2 linked regions of the Egicoccus sp. AB-alg2 genome follow. The protein of the gene in region 2 binds, or shares a complex with, the protein of the main gene of each other region. Links are inferred from orthologs where the notes say so. Each region holds a gene or a part of one and is shown on either strand. Other genes may lie near its edges.

Region 1 (8,457 bases), on a different replicon or contig from region 2:
CGGCGCGGACCAGGCCGAGCGCGGTGGTGGCGTCGGGCACCGGACCGCTGGACACGACCCGGCCGTCGACGACGATGGCACCGCGGCCGGTCCCGCGGTGCAGGGTGCGCATCACCCCGGCGACCCGGCGGTGCGCCCGCCAGGCGTCCCGGGCCAGCGCGGGGACGAGCCAGGTGATGTTGCGGGGATCGACGATCTGCACGTCCACGGCCGAGGGCAGCGCCTCGGTGAGCCGCCGGTAGACCGCGCCCATGGCCTCCATGTCGGCCCGGGCGGGGGCGAAGTCGGCCGCGCCACCGAGCTCGCCCCCGCCGTCCAGCCGTCCGCAGCAGCTGGCACCGGTGGTCTGCTGGTCCCACTCACGGACCAGCAGGACCCGGTGCCGGCTGCGGGTGCTCATCGGGCGACGGTCTCGTCGACGCTGGCCATCTCGCCACGGGCGCGACGCATGCCGAGGAACGCCTCGACGACGAGCCAGAGCGCGAGGACGAGGATGGCCAGATCCAGCGGCGCGAGCACCCAGTCGCCCTCGCGCACGAAGTCGACGAGGTTCAGGATCAGCGCCCACACCGTCATGACCAGCAGGAAGGTGAGCGGTATCAGTTGCGCCATCGCGTTGCGGCCCCGACGGGTCACGTAGACCGCGATGACGGACAGCGCGAGACCCGCGGTGAGCTGGTTGGTGGTTCCGAACAGCGTCCACAGACGACCGAACGCGTAGCCCGCGTCGCCGCCGCCCGGGGCCAGGGCGAGCGCGAGGGGTACGGCCACGGCCAGGGCCGTCACGGTCGTGAGGTTGCCGGTGGCGCGCTTGAAGCCGCCCGCCGCGCCGGCGCGGTCCTGCCCGTCGGCCGTCGTGCCGACCATCTCGCCGATCTCCTGGATGATGTAGCGCTGGAGGCGCACACCGGTGTCCATGGTCGTGGCCGCGAACGAGATCACCACGACGGCGGCGAACACCGTCCCGATCTCGACCGGCACGCCGAGGTGGCTGGCGAAGCCGGCGATGCCCTGCACGAAGTTGCCCACGGCGCCGGCGGAGGCGGCGCCGAAGTCCGTGTACTGCTCGTTCCACGTCAGCCCGACGGCGGTGATGCCGGCCGTGGTCGCCAGGATGGCTCCGAGGGCCAGGGAGCCCTCACCGAGCGCGCCGAGATAGCCGACGTGGCGGGCGTCGGTCTCCTTGTCCAACTGCTTCGAGGTGGTGCCGGAGGCGACCAGCGAGTGGAACCCGGAGATCGCACCACAGGCGACGGTCACGAACAGGAACGGGAAGAACGAGGGCGAGCCCTCGGGGACGGCGGTGTTGATCGCCGGGGCCGCGATCCGGTCGAGCCCGACGAGCAGGCCGAGGAAGATCACGCCGAGCGCGATGAACAGCTGGTGGCTGTTGATGTAGTCACGCGGTTGCAGCAACACCCACACCGGGATGCGCGAGGCGACGAACGCGTAGGCGAACAGCAGGATGATCCACATCGTGCGGGGCCCGATGCCGAACATCTCGGCGAAGCCGTCGAGCTCGATCGGGTTGGCGGCGCCGATCGGGATCAGGACGTAGAGCAGGACCACGCCGACGATGGACGGCACGAGCGCGCTCGAGCGCGTCTTGTAGATGTACTGGCCGATGGCGATCGCGAGCGGGATCTCGACCACGATCGGGATCACGGCCCCCGGGTTCGCGACGAAGAGGTTGCCGATGACGACCGCGAACACGGCGTTCACGAGCGTCAGCAGGAAGAAGATGATGCACAGGAACAGGGTCCGCGAACGTGGGTTGATCACGGTCCGCGTCAGGGTGCCGATGTTCTGGGCCTTGTTGCGCACGGAGACCACCAGCGAGCCGAAGTCGTGCACGCCGGCGGCGAACACGGTCCCGAGCACGACCCACGCCAGCGCCGGCAACCACCCCCAGAACACCGCGATCGCCGGGCCGACGATGGGTGCCGCGCCGGCCACGGAGGTGAAGTGGTGGCCGAACAGCACGTGCTTGTTGGTCGGCACGAAGTCGACCCCGTCGCTCAGGGCGTGCGCGGGGGTGACGTTGGCGTCGTCGAGGACGTAGACCTTCTCCGACAGATAGACCGAGTAGTACCGCCACCCGAGGAAGAAGATCCCCATGACGACGGCGAGCACCACGATTGCGGGCACGGCAAACCTCCCAAACGTGGCCGCTGCATCGGCCCGGCTGCTCCCATGCGACCGAGCCCCCACCCGTGGAGATGCGCGCGGCGGCGTACGCGGACCCTGCCCTATCGTTGCGTGCGTCGTCAACTAGGCGGTGGTCCAGAGTGTCCAGACACCAGTTGGTACGCGGTTGGCGAGCCGCCCCGTTCGCGGAGATCGCCTGGCTGGATCCCGATGGGCGGCCCGACGCGGCGACCGTCGTACCACTGGTGCAACGCGACCATCCGGTGGTCGCGCTGACCTATGACCGGTGGGATCTCGCCCAGCGGCTGGCGGCGGCCGAAGCGGTGCTGTTCGCGGTGACCTGCCCGAGCCTCAACCAGGGCCGGACGCCGGTCAGCGCGTGGGCGCACGTGAGCGTGCACGAGGACCCGCGCGGCCAGGAGTTCGAGGAGCAGTTCCTGGCCCAGGAGCTCGCGAAGTACCCGCCCTCGCGTCGCTTCGCCGACAGCGCGTTGCTGCGCAGCGAGCACCGGTGGTACCTGCCCCGCATCCTGGTGCGTGCCACGCGACTGGAGGACGTGTCGACGCACCCGTTCCGCGACGCGCTGGCGTTGTCGTCGGCGCCCGGCGGCGCCAGGGCGTTCACGGCCGACCTCGCCGGTGAGGGCGTCGGGGCACGGCTGGTGTCCTCGCTGCCCGACGGGCCGGTGGCGCTGCTGCAGCACGGGGCGGACGTGCCCGACCTGGACCGACCGTGGTGGCGGCGCTGGCGCGGCGAGGTCCGCGACGGGGTGCTGCAGGCGGACGCGTTCGACGAGCTGCGGCAGGAGCTGCGACCGCTGGGCCTGTGGCGCCGCTGGCGCGACCAGGTCCACCTCGAGCGCGCCTGCAAGGCCGGCCTCCGCGCCGCCAGCGCATAGCCACGTCGGTGCCGTTCCGCTCGGAGCGAACGCGCGCCGCGGCCGGTGACGGTTCGGCAACGGCCCCGGCCCGCTCCCCTGTCGAGGTCGGCGAGGAACCGGCCGCAAAGAACTCAGAGCTGGTCGAAGAGGCCGTCCACGAACAGGTCGGGGTCGAAGGGTGCGAGGTCGTCGATGTCCTCGCCGAGGCCGACGAGTTTGACGGGCAGGCCGAGCTCGCGCTGGACGGCGACGACGATGCCGCCCTTGGAGGAGCCGTCGAGCTTGGTGAGGGCGATGCCGGTGACCTCGACCGCGTCGAGGAAGGCCTTGGCCTGGGCGATGCCGTTCTGTCCGGTGGTGGCGTCGAGGACGAGGAGCGTCTCCTCGAGCGGGCCGGCCTGCTTCTCCAGCACGCGCTTGACCTTGCCGAGCTCGTCCATGAGCTCGCGCTTGTTGTGCAGGCGTCCGGCGGTGTCGACGATGAGCAGGTCGGCGGCGCGTTCGGCGGCGGCGGCGTAGCCCTCGAACGCGACGGAGGCCGGGTCGGCGCCCTCGTCCTTGCGCACGAGGTGGGCGCCGGTGCGGTCGGCCCAGATGCCGAGCTGGTCGGCGGCGGCGGCGCGGAACGTGTCCGCGGCGGCGAGCACGACCTGCCGCTCGTCGCGCTGTTCGACCGCGGCGAGCTTGCCGATGGTGGTGGTCTTGCCGGTGCCGTTGACGCCGGTGACGAGCCAGACCGTCGGGCCGTCGTCCGTGGCCCGGCCGAGCGAGCGGTCACCGGCGCCGAGTGCACCGCGCAGCTGTTCCTTCAGCAGGTCCAGCACGGCGTCGGGGCTGCTGGCGCCCTCCTCGCGGCTACGACGCTTGAGGTCCTCGACGATCTCCAGGGTGGCGGTGACGCCGACGTCGGCGGTGATGAGGGCTTCCTCGAGCCCGTCCCAGGCCTCGTCGGTGAGCCCGCGGCCGAACAGGTCGGCGACCGAGGCGCCCAGCACGTTGCGGGTGCGGGTGAGGCGCAGCCGGAAGCGTTCCCGGGGGGTGAGCACCGGCGTGGGTGCTTCGACGAGCTCTGCCGGCGTGTCGGGGACCGTGGGCGTCGGCGCCTCGGGCCGCTCCAGGACCGCGGTGTCGGCGTCGGTGCTGCCGGTGTGCTCCTCGGGCCGCTCGAGGACGGCCGTGTCGGTGCCGCCCTCCTGCGTCCCGGGCGTGTCCGGTTCGTCGTCACGGCGCCGGCGGGCGAGACCGACGCCGCCGACGAGGCCGGCAGCGGCGACCACCAGCGCGATGATCAGCTCGGGGGACTCGGTGAGGAATTCCATCGACTCGTTCCTGGAGGCTCGTACGTGCCTGGGTCGCGCCCTGGGGTCGCCCCGGGGCCGGCCTGCACGTCCGCGGCCACGCTACCGGCCGCCGTGGCGCCTGCGGTCAGCCGTGCACCGGCTCCTCGTCGGCGACCGCCTCGGTGGGCGCGTCGCTGGCGCGGTCCTCGAGCGCGTCGACGGCGGCCGGCGTACGCAGGCGCTCGGCGACGACCTTGGTGACGGCGTCGGGCCCCATCGTGATGCCGTACAGGACGTCGGCGATCTCCATCGAGCGCTTCTGGTGGGTGACCATGATGATCTGGGCGTGCCCGCGGAAGCTGCGCACGACCCGCAGCAGCCGCTGCAGGTTGACGTCGTCGAGGGCGGCGTCGACCTCGTCGAGCACATAGAACGGACTCGGTCGGGCCCGGAAGATGGCGAACACGAAGGCGAGGACGGTCAGCGAGCGTTCGCCGCCGGACAGCAGCGAGAGCCGGGTGACCTTCTTGCCCGGCGGGCGGGCCTCGACCTCGATGCCGGTCAGGAGCATGTCGTCGGGGTCGGTCAGCACGAGCCGTCCGTGGCCGCCCGGGAAGACGGTCGCGAAGGTCAGCTCGAACTCCCGCGCGATGTCCTCGAACGCCTGTCGGAACACCTCACGGATGCGGTCGTCGACGGCGACCACGACCTCCTCGAGGTCACGCTTGGACCGCCGCAGGTCGTCGAGCTGGTCGGACAGGAACGCGTGGCGTTCCTCGAGCGCCTTGAACTCCTCCAGCGCGAGCGGGTTGACCCGGCCGAGCAGGCCGAGCTTGCGGACGAGGACGTCTTCGCGCTCCGTCAGGGCGGTGACGTCGTAGGCCCCGGCCTCGGGGTGTTCGGTCCGGACCTCGTCGGGCGACAGCGAGAACTCGTTGCGCAGCCGGTCGGTCAGCTGCTCGAGCCGGTTGGTGACGTCGGCGCGCCGCAGCTCGGCCGCGTGCCGGAGCTCCTTGAGTTCGTCGCGGGCGGCGACGGCGGCGCCGACGGCGTCGCGGACCTGGGCGAGCTCGCCGCGGTGACGTCCGAGCTCGGCCTGGGCGGCATCGCGGGCGGCGGCCGCCTCCCGCACGGCGCGGTCGAGCGACTCGGTCGCGGTGCGGGCGACCAGGGCCAGCTCCCCGCAGCGGACGATGCCCTGGCGGCGCAGCTCGCGGCGCCGGGCGGCCTCGGCGAGTGCGGCCTCGACCTCTTCCGCTTCCTGGCGCAGCCCCTGGGCCTGCAATTCGAGGTGGCGGACCTGCTCGGTGGTGCGCTCGAGCCGGACGCGGGCGTCCAGCTCGCGCTCGCGCGCCCGCTCGACCTGCTCGTCGAGTTCGAGCGCGGTCTCGTCGGGGCCGTCGTCGACGTCGTCGTCGAGGTCGACGTCCGGCCCGCGGCCGTGCAGCTCGGACAGCGACGCCCGGTCGCGTTCCAGGACGGCGGCGAGCTCCTCGCGCTGCCCGGCGACGATGCCGCGCTGGCTGGCGAGCGTGTGCAGTTCCTTGTTGAGTCGCGCCAGCCGCTCGGCGGCGCCGGTGATGGCGGCGTCGGACTCGTTGATCCGGTCGGTCGCGGCGGCCAGCCGGCGGCGGGCCTGCTGCAGGGTGGCCTCGGCGGTCTCGCGCTGGGAGGCCAGCTCCTGCAGGGTCGTCTCGAGCTCGCCGGCCTCACGTTCGGCGTCGTCGGCGGCGGTGGCGGTCAGGACCGCGGAGCGTTCCGGTGAGGCCCCGCCCCGGAACCCCAACGGCCCCGCGACGTCGCCGTCGGGCGTCACGAACGTCAGATCGGGCTCGTCGTGGTGCAGCGCGACCGCGCGTTCCCAGTCCGGCACGACCCACGTGCCGGCCACGGCCTGGCGCAGCGCGTCGACGACGGCGTCGGCCTGCTCGACCCCGGCCGCGGGGGTGAGCAGGTCGGCGACGGCCGTGGCCCCTGCCTCGCTCAGGCGCGCCGCCGTGTCGGCGTCCACCGTCACGTCGGCACGCGGACCGCGGGCCGCCAACACGGTGGCGGGGCCCGGGGTCAGCTCCCGCAGCCAGGCGACGGCCGAGCGGGCATCGTCGACGGAGCGCACGACCACGGCTTCCCCGAGCGGGCCGAGCGCGGCGGCCAGGGCGGCGTCGTTGCCGCCCTCGACGCGGACGTGGTCGGCGACCGGCCCGAGCACGCCGTCGAGGTCGCCCGTCAGCAGCGCGGCGGTGCCGCCGCCCGTCTCCGCCAGCGCCGCCCGCAACGCCTCGGCGCGCGCGGCCCGGGACGAACGACGTGCCTCCAGCTCGCGCATACGGGTGGCGAGGTCCTCGACCACCTCCTGCGCCGCGGCCACCTCGGTCTCGGCGGCCTCGAGGGTGGCGGTCAGCTCGACCTCGCTGACGTCGAGTTGCTGGATCTCGTCCTGGACGGCGGCGACCTCGAGCTCGGCCTCGGCGACGCGCGCGTCCAGGCTCTCCAGCGACGAGCTCACCCGACCGAGCTCGGCCTCGGTCGTGGCGACCGCCCCGCGCAGGGCGGACACCTCGCCCTCCCAACGCAGCACCCGCTCGCGTTGCTCGGCACGACGCCGGCGCTCGGCCTGGACCGCCTGCTCGTGGGCCCGGCGGGACTGTTCGGCGTCGCGGCGGGCGGCACTGGCCTCCTCGAGCTTCTGCCGGTCGGCCTCGCGCTCCTGACCGCGGGTGGCGCGCTCGGCGTCGACGCGGTCGGCCTGGGCACGCAGCTCGGCCGGCGGGCGCCCCGCCAGCGGCTCCTCGGTGTACTCCACGAGGTGCCGGCGCTTGGCCTCGACCAGGTCGGCGGTGCCCTTCAGTCGCTCCTGCAGCGAGGTGAGCCGGTAGTAGGTGCGCTGTGCCTGCTCCGCGGCGGGGCCGAGCCGGGCCAGCTCGGCCTCCAGCGTGCTCTGGCGGTGGCGGTGCCGGGCGAGGTCCTGCTCGGCGGCCTGCAGCTGGGCGGTGGTCTGGTCGTCGTCGCGTCCTTCGGACGCGGCCAGCCGCGTGAGCCGGTCCAGCTCGTGCGCGGCGATGCGGGTCTTGACGTCGCGGAGCTCGGCCTGCAGCTGGGCGTAGCGGTCGGCCGCCTCGGCCTGGCGCTCCAGGGGCCGCAGCTGGCGGCGCAGCTCGCGCAGCACCGTCTTGAGCTTGTCGATGTGCCCGTCGACCTGCTCGAGCTTGCGCAGGGCGCGTTCACGCCGACGGCGGTGCTTGAGGATGCCGGCGGCCTCCTCGATGTAGCGGCGACGCTCCTCGGGCTTGGCGTTGAGGATCTCGTCGAGCTGGCCCTGGCCGACGATGGTGTGCAGCTCGCGACCGAGGCCGGTGTCGGACAGCAGCTCCTGCACGTCGAGGGCGCGGACCTCCTGGCCGTTGATCTGGTAGCCGGCGTCGCCGTCGGCATGGATCGTGCGGGCGACCCGGACCTCGCTGAACTCGGCCGCGCTGGCGGCGGTGCCCAGGCCCGCACCGCCGAGGCGGCCGTCGCTGTTGTCGATCACGATCTCCACGCGCGCCTGGCTCGCGCGCGTGCGGGTCGGGGATCCGGCGAAGATGACGTCGGACATCGAGCCGCCGCGGACCTTCTTGGCCGAGTGCGTCCCCAGCACCCACGCGAGCGCGTCGACGACGTTTGACTTGCCCGACCCGTTCGGGCCCACGATGACCGTGATGCCCGGCTCGACCTCGAGGACGGTCTTGTCGGCGAACGACTTGAACCCGCGCAGCGTCAGGGACCTGAGAAACACGCTTCCTCCGTGGACGCGCGGGGTGGCGCCGGTCGAGCGATGCGCGCCGACGGCAGGCGCGCCGACACGACGGTCTTGGGGAAGCGCCGGCAGCGGACGTGCGCGGCGAGCGGCGCAGACTAGCGCCCGGTCGCGCCCCAGCGACGCACCCGCGTCATCGCGGGCGCGCCACGAACGGGGAGTGGGACGTCACGCGCGCCGGGTCCGGGCCCGTCACGTACGGGCGGGCTCGCGCTGGTCGAGCTCGAACGGCTCGACGTCGACCTGGACCGCTTTCGCGTCACGCACCGCCTCGGCCTCGGCCAACGCACGCTCGAGATCCGCGACCCGCTGCCGCAGGGCACGAACTTCGTCGAGGAGCCGCAGGCTGGAC
Region 2 (7,247 bases):
CGGCTACGAGGTCCCCGACGACGCGACGGCCTGCTTCGCGCTGGGGGACGACCACGCCTGGCTGGTCGCGACCAGCCACGGCAGCGGCGAGGTGGTCGCGCTGGGTTCGGCCGCGCCCTTCACCAACCGGCTGCTCGACGACGACGACCATGCCGTGCTGGCGGCGAGCCTGCTCGCGCCCGCACCGGGGGACCGGCTGCGGATCGCGCCGCGCCCCCCGCTGGGCGAGGGCGAGACCTCGCTGCTGGACCTGGTCGACCCGCGGGTGTGGCAGGGGCTGGCGCTGCTCCTGGGGGCCGTCGTCGTGGCAGCGATCGCCCGCGGGCGCCGGCTCGGCCGTCCCGTGGCCGAGCAGCTACCGCCGGTGCTTCCCTCGATCGAGCTCACGAACTCGCTCGCGCAGTTGTTGCAACGCGCCGGTCGGCCGGCCGCGGCGGCCACGCGTCTGCGCGCCGACGCCCGCGGGGTCGTGGCCCACGCGACCGGGCAGCCGCCCCATGTCACGGACGAGCGGCTGGTCGCCGCGGCCGTCGCCCGGCTGGGCGTGTCCGAGGTTGAGGCCCGCACGGCCCTGCTCGACCAGCCCGAGGTCGCCGACGCCGACCTGCTCACCGTCCAGAAGGCGGTCCGACGCCTCCGCCACGCCGCCACCCACGCCGGCACCGGCGACGACGCCGGCGACGACGCCCGCGATGCCGCCGGCGACGAACCCATCCAGCGATGAAACGATCTGTCGACCTGTCGTCCCGGATTCCGGCGAGCCGCTGCCGGGAACACGCGATCAACCCTTCCAGGAGCTCCACGTGACCGAGTCCGCCTCACCGTCCCTGGCCGCGCCCGAGGTGACCGACGCCGACGCGCGGTCGGCCCTGGTGGCCGTGCGCGAGGAGATCGCCAAGGTCGTCGTCGGGCAGGAACCGGTGGTCACCGGGCTGGTCACCGCCCTGCTCGTGCGGGGGCACGTGCTGCTCGAGGGCGTGCCCGGTGTCGCCAAGACGCTGCTGGTCAACACCCTGGCCGCCGCCCTGGACCTGCGCGCCAACCGGGTGCAGTTCACGCCGGACCTGATGCCGGCGGACGTGACCGGTCAGCACCTCCTCGACGAGGCCGGCACGGGGTTCCGGTTCCGCGAGGGCCCGGTCTTCACCAACCTGCTGCTGGCGGACGAGATCAACCGCACCCCGCCGCGGACCCAGGCGGCCCTGCTGGAGGCGATGCAGGAGCGGCAGGTGACGACCGCCGGGGAGACCCGCCGGTTGCCGGAGCCGTTCCTCGTGGTCGCGACACAGAACCCCGTCGAGTACGAAGGCACCTACCCCCTGCCCGAGGCGCAGCTCGACCGGTTCCTGTTCAAGCTGCAGGTCCCGTACCCGAACGAGGAGCAGGAGCGCGAGATCCTGACCCGCCACGACCGAGGCGGTGACGCTTCCGACCCGGCCGAGGCCGGCGTGCGGCGGGTCGCGGACGCCGCCACGTTGACGGCGGCCCGTCAGCACGTGCGGAGCGTCCGGGTCGAGGCCCCGGTCCGGGACTACGTGGTCGCACTGTGCCGTGCGACGCGCGACGCACCGGCCGTCGAGCTGGGCGTCTCGCCGCGCGGGACGACCATGCTGCTGCACGCGGCCAAGGCCTGGGCGTGGCTGGCGGGACGGCCCTACCTCACCCCGGACGAGGTCAAGGCGGTCGCGAAGCCGACTCTCCGCCACCGCCTGCAGCTGCGTCCGGAGGCGGAGCTGGACGGCACCACGGCCGACCTGGTCCTCGACGGGGTACTGGCCAACGTCCCCGTACCGCGATGAGCGGCGCGCCCACGGCGACCCCCCGCCGCGGCAGCCGCACCTGGTGGTCCGGGGTCCTGCCGCTGCCGACGGTGCGCGCCGCGGCGGTGCTCGTCGCGTTGGTCCCGCTGGTGTGGGTCGCGCCGGTGACGGTGCCGTTCTGGGCGCCGGTGCTGGCGGTCGCGGCACTGGTCACCGCCGACGCCTGGCTCGCGCCGACCCCGTGGCACCTCGTGGTCGACCGCGAGCTGCCGCCGATCGTGAGCCTGGGCAGCGACGCCGAGGTGGTCTGGTCGGTGCGCAACCCGACCGGCCGGCGCGCCGCCGTCGCCGTCGCGGACGCGCTGCCACCCAGTCTCGGCGCGGCGCGGCGACGGTTCGCGCTCACGGTCCCAGCCGGGTCCCGGCGGCAGGTCACGGCGACGCTCGCCCCGAGCCGGCGAGGCACGTTCCGGCCCGCCACGCTCACGGTCCGGGTGACGGGGCCGCTGGGGCTGGGCCGGCGACAGGCCGACCGTGCGGTCCCGGGCCGCGTCGAGGTCCATCCGAGCTTCCGCTCGCGGGCCGCCGCCGAGCTGCGGGTGCGCCGCAACCGGGTCCTCGAGGAGGGCCTGCGCGCCATCCGGGCCCGGGGCGGCGGGACCCAGTTCGACGCGCTGCGCGAGTACGTCGAGGGTGACGACGTGCGCCGGGTGGACTGGGCGGCCACCGCCAGGGCCGGCCACCCGGTCGTCCGCACCTACCGGGCGGAACGCAACCAGCAGGTGCTCGCACTCCTGGACGCCGGCCGCCTCAGCGCCGGACTGGTCGAGGGCGTGCCCCGGCTCGACCACGCCATGGACGCCGTCCTGGCGCTCGCGACGATCGCCATGCGCTCCGGCGACCGCACCGGCCTGGTCGTGTTCGGCACCGCGGTGCACGCCACGGTGCCGGCCCGCAACGACCAGGGCCAGCTGCGGCGGCTGTCGACGGCCATGCACGCGGTCGAGCCGGAGCTGGCGGAGAGCGACTACCGCGAGGCGTTCCGCACCGCCCTCGGCCGCTTCCGGCGGCAGGCGACGCTGGTGCTGTTCACCGAGCTCGGCGCCGAGGCGGTGCAGGAGAGCCTCGTCCCGGCCCTGCCGCTGCTGGTCCGCGACCACGCCGTCATCGTCGCGTCGGTGCGTGACCCGGCGGTGGAGCACGCCCGCGACCGTGTCCCGGACCGGCCGGCTGACGTCTACCGCTCGGCGGCCGCCGTCACGGTGCTGCGCGAACGCGACCGGGCGGCCCAGCAGCTGCGCGCCCTCGGGGTGCAGGTCGTGGACGCGCTGCCGGGTGAGTTGGCGGGTCGTGTCGGCGACGCCTACCTGGAGACCAAGGCCCGCGGACGCTGACCTGCGGCGGCCGCGCCCTCGCCCAGCGCGCCGGTGCGGCCGGCCCGAGCGGCGCGCATGCCCAGGACGCCGACGTAGGCGAGGAACGCCGCCCACACCGCGGCGCCGGTCCCGACCCGCGCCCAGGTCGGCCACGGCGCGGCGGTGACGTAGCCCTCCAGCAGGCCGGCCACCAGGAAGACGAGCACCAGGCCGATCACGATCACGATCGAGCGGCGGCCCTCCTCGGCGAGCGCCTCACGTCGGGTGCGGTCGCCCGGTGCCACCAGCGTCCACCCCAGCTGCAGGCCCGCCCCGCCGGCGACGAAGACGGCGGTCAGCTCGAGCAGGCCGTGGGGCAGGATCAGGCCCCAGAAGCGGGCCGCGTCCCCGGCGGCGTGGAAGAGCCCGGCCGCCACCCCGACGTTGACGCCGTTGAAGAGCAGGATCGCCAGGGTCGGCACGCCGGCGGCGATGCCGCTGCCGAACGCGAGCGCACCGACGGCCGCGTTGTTGGTGAACACGCGGGCCGCGAAGGTCGTGCCCGGTTCGGCCGAGTAGTAGGCCTCGAACTCCTCCTCGAGGTAGGCCTGCCGGGCGGCCTCGGGCAGCGCCGCCTCGAACGCGGCCGGGCTGTTCGCCAGCCACACGGCCACGGCGGCGAACCCTGCGACGAAGACGATGGTCGCGACGAGGATCGCCCGCCGCGCGTGCCACACCGCCGCCGGGAAGGTCACCACCACCGCCTCGGCGAACGTGCCCAGCGACCGGGCCCGCGAGCCGTGCACGACCGCCCCCGAACGGGCCACCAGCCCACTGAGCTGGGCCGCCAGCCCCGGGTCGCGGTAGCGCACACGCACGGTTGACAGCTGGCTGGACACCCGCAGGTGCAGCCGCACCAGCTCGTCGAGTTCGGCGTCGGACAGCCGGCCGGGTGCGCCGCCGGCGCGGCGCACGAGCTCGTCCAGCCGCTGCCACGTCGGCTGGTTGCGCAGGATGTACCCGTCGATGTCCGTGGTGTGCCCCCGGGTCGGGCCGGGAGGGACCGGCTACCGTCCCGGCAGTCTAGGAGGCCTGCCGTTTGCGTTCCTCGCCGTCCCCGCCGGGCACCGTCACTCCCGAGGCGGTCGAGCTGGAGCTCGAGTACGCCACCGTCGGCTCGCGCGGGATCGCCTACCTGCTGGACCTGCTGATCATCGGGCTGCTGTTCGTGCTGATCGCCGTCGCCGAGGGCACCTTCGGGGTCAGCGGGTTCGTACCGGGCTGGCTCGGGCTCGCGCTGTTGCTGCTGCTGGCCTTCGCCGTGCAGTTCGGCTACCCGATCGGCTTCGAGACCCTGTGGCGCGGCCGCACCCCCGGCAAGGCGGCCATGGGGCTACGGGTCGTCACGGTCGAAGGGGCGCCCGTCGGGCTGCGCCACGCCGCCCTGCGTGCCGTCGTCGGCCTGTTCGAACTGCTCCCCACGCTCGGCGTGCCGGCGATGATCAGCTCGCTGGTGGGCGCCCGCGGCCAGCGGCTCGGCGACCTCGCGGCCGGGACGGTCGTACTGCGCGAGCGGCGAGGCAGCCGTGCACCGGCACCCCAGCAGTTCGCGGCGCCCCCGGGTCTGGAGGGCTACGTCGCCCACCTCGACGTCAGCCGCCTCGGGCCGGCCGACTACGCAGCCGTCCGTGACACCCTCCTGCGCCTGCACGAGCTGACCCCGGCGGCCCGGCGCCACGTGGCCGAGACCGTCGCCGACGGACTGCTCGGGCGGGTGGCCCCGGCTCCGCCGTCCGGGGTACCGGCCGAGGTCTGGCTGGCCTGCGTCGCCGCCGCCGTGCAGGCACGCCGCTCGCCCGGACCGCGTCCGACGGCGCCCGCCCGGCCCGCCGGCGGCCCGGCCGGGCCGGCCGGTGGCGGCGGATGGGCCGCACCGCCCCGCGAGGCGGGCTCGGATACGCCGCCGGCGTCGCGTGCAGGCGAGGCGGTGGACCCGCCGCGACCCGCCGGGGAGGCCCAGAACCGGCCGGGCACGGACACGGGCTTCCAACCGCCCGCCTGACCCGACACGTCGTCACGTCGGTAGAGCGACGGTGTCGACCTGTCGGCAGGAAACGCCACGACGGACGCTCGTCCCGGTCGGCCGGGGCCCACCGCTACGCTGGCACGCTCGTGCCGGCCCCGTCTTCCCCCGCGCAGGATCGTCCGCCACCCATGGCCTACCAGGTGAAGCTCGAGGTCTTCGAGGGGCCGTTCGACCTGCTGCTGCAGCTCATCTCGCGGCGCAAGCTCGACGTGACCGAGGTCGACCTGGCCGAGATCACGGCCGACTTCCTCGCCCACCTCGAGCAGGGCATCGAGGACCTGGACCTGGAGACCGCCACGCGGTTCCTGGTCGTGGCCGCGACGCTCATCGAGCTCAAGGCGGCACGGCTGCTGCCCCGCGATGACCGCGAGGAGCTCGATGACCTGCTGGGTGACGCACGGGACCTGCTCTACGCCCGCCTGCTCGAGTACCGCGCCTTCCGCGACACGGCCCGTGTGCTGGCCCACCACCTGCTGCGCAACGAGGCGCACCTCGGCCGTGAGGTGCCACCGGAGCCGTGGCTGCAACGGCTCGTGCCGGAGACGCCCCTGGCGGTGGACGCCACCGGGCTGGCAGCCATCGCGGCGTCCGCGCTGGCGCCGACCCCCGAGGCGCCCGTCGACCTCAGCCACATCCGCCGCAGCTACGTGACCATCCGCGAGGCGGCCCTGACCGTCCTCGACCGGCTGCGACCGGGCGGCGAGGCCGCGAGCTTCTCGGACCTGGTCGCCGACCGCGGGCGTGGCGACCGTGTCGTGTTCTTCCTGGCCCTGCTCGAGCTGTTCAAGCTCGGACACGTGGACCTCGACCAGCCCGACCACCGCGGTCCGTTGGCGGTGGCGCGGCGCGAGGGCGGCCAGGACCTGGAGTCCCTGACCGAGTCCGACGACCCCGACGAGTCCGCGCCCGAGGCGGCTGAGGACGCGCCGGCGGAGGCACCCCTGGACGTGCGAGGAGCGTCGTGAGCGAGCCATCACCGACCGACACCCCGGCCGTGGAGACCGGCGACGGCCTGCCGCTGGCGGCCCCGCCCGCCCAGCCGCCGGCCGACGCCGACCTGCGCCCGGGCGTCGAGGCACTGCTGTTCCTCGCCGACGAGCCGCTGGACGCCGCGGCGATCGCCGAGGTCGTCGATCGTGACGTCGCCGAGGTGGAGACGCTGCTGGAGGAGCTCACCGCCAGCTATGCGGCCGCCGGCGGGGGCATACAGATCCGGCAGGTCGCCGGCGGCTGGCGCATGTACACCGCCCAGGCGGCCCGCCCGGTGCTCGAGCGCTGGGCGCTGGCCGGCAAGACCGGCCGGCTGACCCAGGCTGCCCTGGAGACCCTGGCCGTCGTCGCCTACAAGCAGCCCATCAGCCGCAGCGAGATCGGCGACATCCGCGGCGTCAGCGCCGACGGCGCGGTCCGCAGCCTCGTGGCCCGCGGGTTCGTCACCGAGGTCGGCCGCGACGAGGGTCCCGGACAGGCCGTGCTGTACGGCACGACCACCCTCTTCCTCGAGCGGCTCGGTCTGCAGTCCCTCGACGAGCTGCCCCCGCTGACCGACTTCCTGCCGGAGGCGCCCGCCCCCGACGAGCCCGACCTCGCCAGCCTCAAGGAGGTGCGCCAGCGCCTCGCGCGCGGCGACGAGCTGCCCGTGCGCGGCGTCCTGGAAGGTCGTCGGACCAACACCGGCACCGACGAGGAGCCGGACGACGAGGACGACGTGATGCCCGCGCCGACGACGGCGGTGGGGGCCGGCCGCGGCGGCGAGGACATGGACGAGCTGACCGACCGGCTGGAGCAGGCGGCGCGCAACGCCGTCGACCGGCTCCGGCAGGCGGTGGCCGCCGGTGAACGCGACGCCCAGGACGACGCCGCGGACGTCACCGAAGGCGCCGAGGAGCCGACACCCGCCGGGGAGCCTTCCGATGGCTGAGGAACGTGTCCAGAAGGTGCTCGCGGCGGCCGGGATCGCCTCGCGGCGCGCCTGCGAGGAGCTGATCGCCGAGGGCCGCGTCACGGTCAACGGCGAGGTGATCGAACTGGGCGCCAAGTGCGACC

Evidence for each region.
Region 1: the proteins of ACERM0_RS00155 (region 2) and smc are in contact, whole or in part, in a crystal structure (PDB 3ZGX), measured with the Bacillus subtilis proteins. The link is inferred for Egicoccus sp. AB-alg2 from one-to-one orthologs.

Annotation. Positions count from the first base shown.
Region 1 is NZ_JBGUAX010000006.1:344,160-352,616, forward strand. What follows is about bases 4,255-8,457. They hold smc (chromosome segregation protein SMC), read right to left. Parts: upstream 8,085-8,457; coding sequence 4,455-8,084; downstream 4,255-4,454. Other genes in these bases: ftsY (signal recognition particle-docking protein FtsY), read right to left, coding at 4,255-4,348; ACERM0_RS13905 (hypothetical protein), read right to left, coding at 8,298-8,457. Outside these bases: ACERM0_RS13880 (hypothetical protein), read right to left, coding at 1-400; ACERM0_RS13885 (carbon starvation protein A), read right to left, coding at 397-2,148; ACERM0_RS13890 (hypothetical protein), read left to right, coding at 2,289-3,047; more of ftsY, read right to left, coding at 3,161-4,254. UniProt on the Bacillus subtilis protein: Required for chromosome condensation and partitioning.
Region 2 is NZ_JBGUAX010000001.1:25,069-32,315, forward strand. The notes cover bases 4,255-7,247. They hold ACERM0_RS00155 (ScpA family protein), read left to right. Parts: upstream 4,255-5,329; coding sequence 5,330-6,166; downstream 6,167-7,247. Other genes in these bases: ACERM0_RS00150 (RDD family protein), read left to right, coding at 4,255-5,177; scpB (SMC-Scp complex subunit ScpB), read left to right, coding at 6,163-7,122; ACERM0_RS00165 (pseudouridine synthase), read left to right, coding at 7,115-7,247. Outside these bases: ACERM0_RS00130 (DUF4350 domain-containing protein), read left to right, coding at 1-724; ACERM0_RS00135 (AAA family ATPase), read left to right, coding at 828-1,799; ACERM0_RS00140 (DUF58 domain-containing protein), read left to right, coding at 1,796-3,154; ACERM0_RS00145 (stage II sporulation protein M), read right to left, coding at 3,124-4,089; more of ACERM0_RS00150, read left to right, coding at 4,215-4,254. UniProt on the Bacillus subtilis protein: Participates in chromosomal partition during cell division. May act via the formation of a condensin-like complex containing Smc and ScpB that pull DNA away from mid-cell into both cell halves.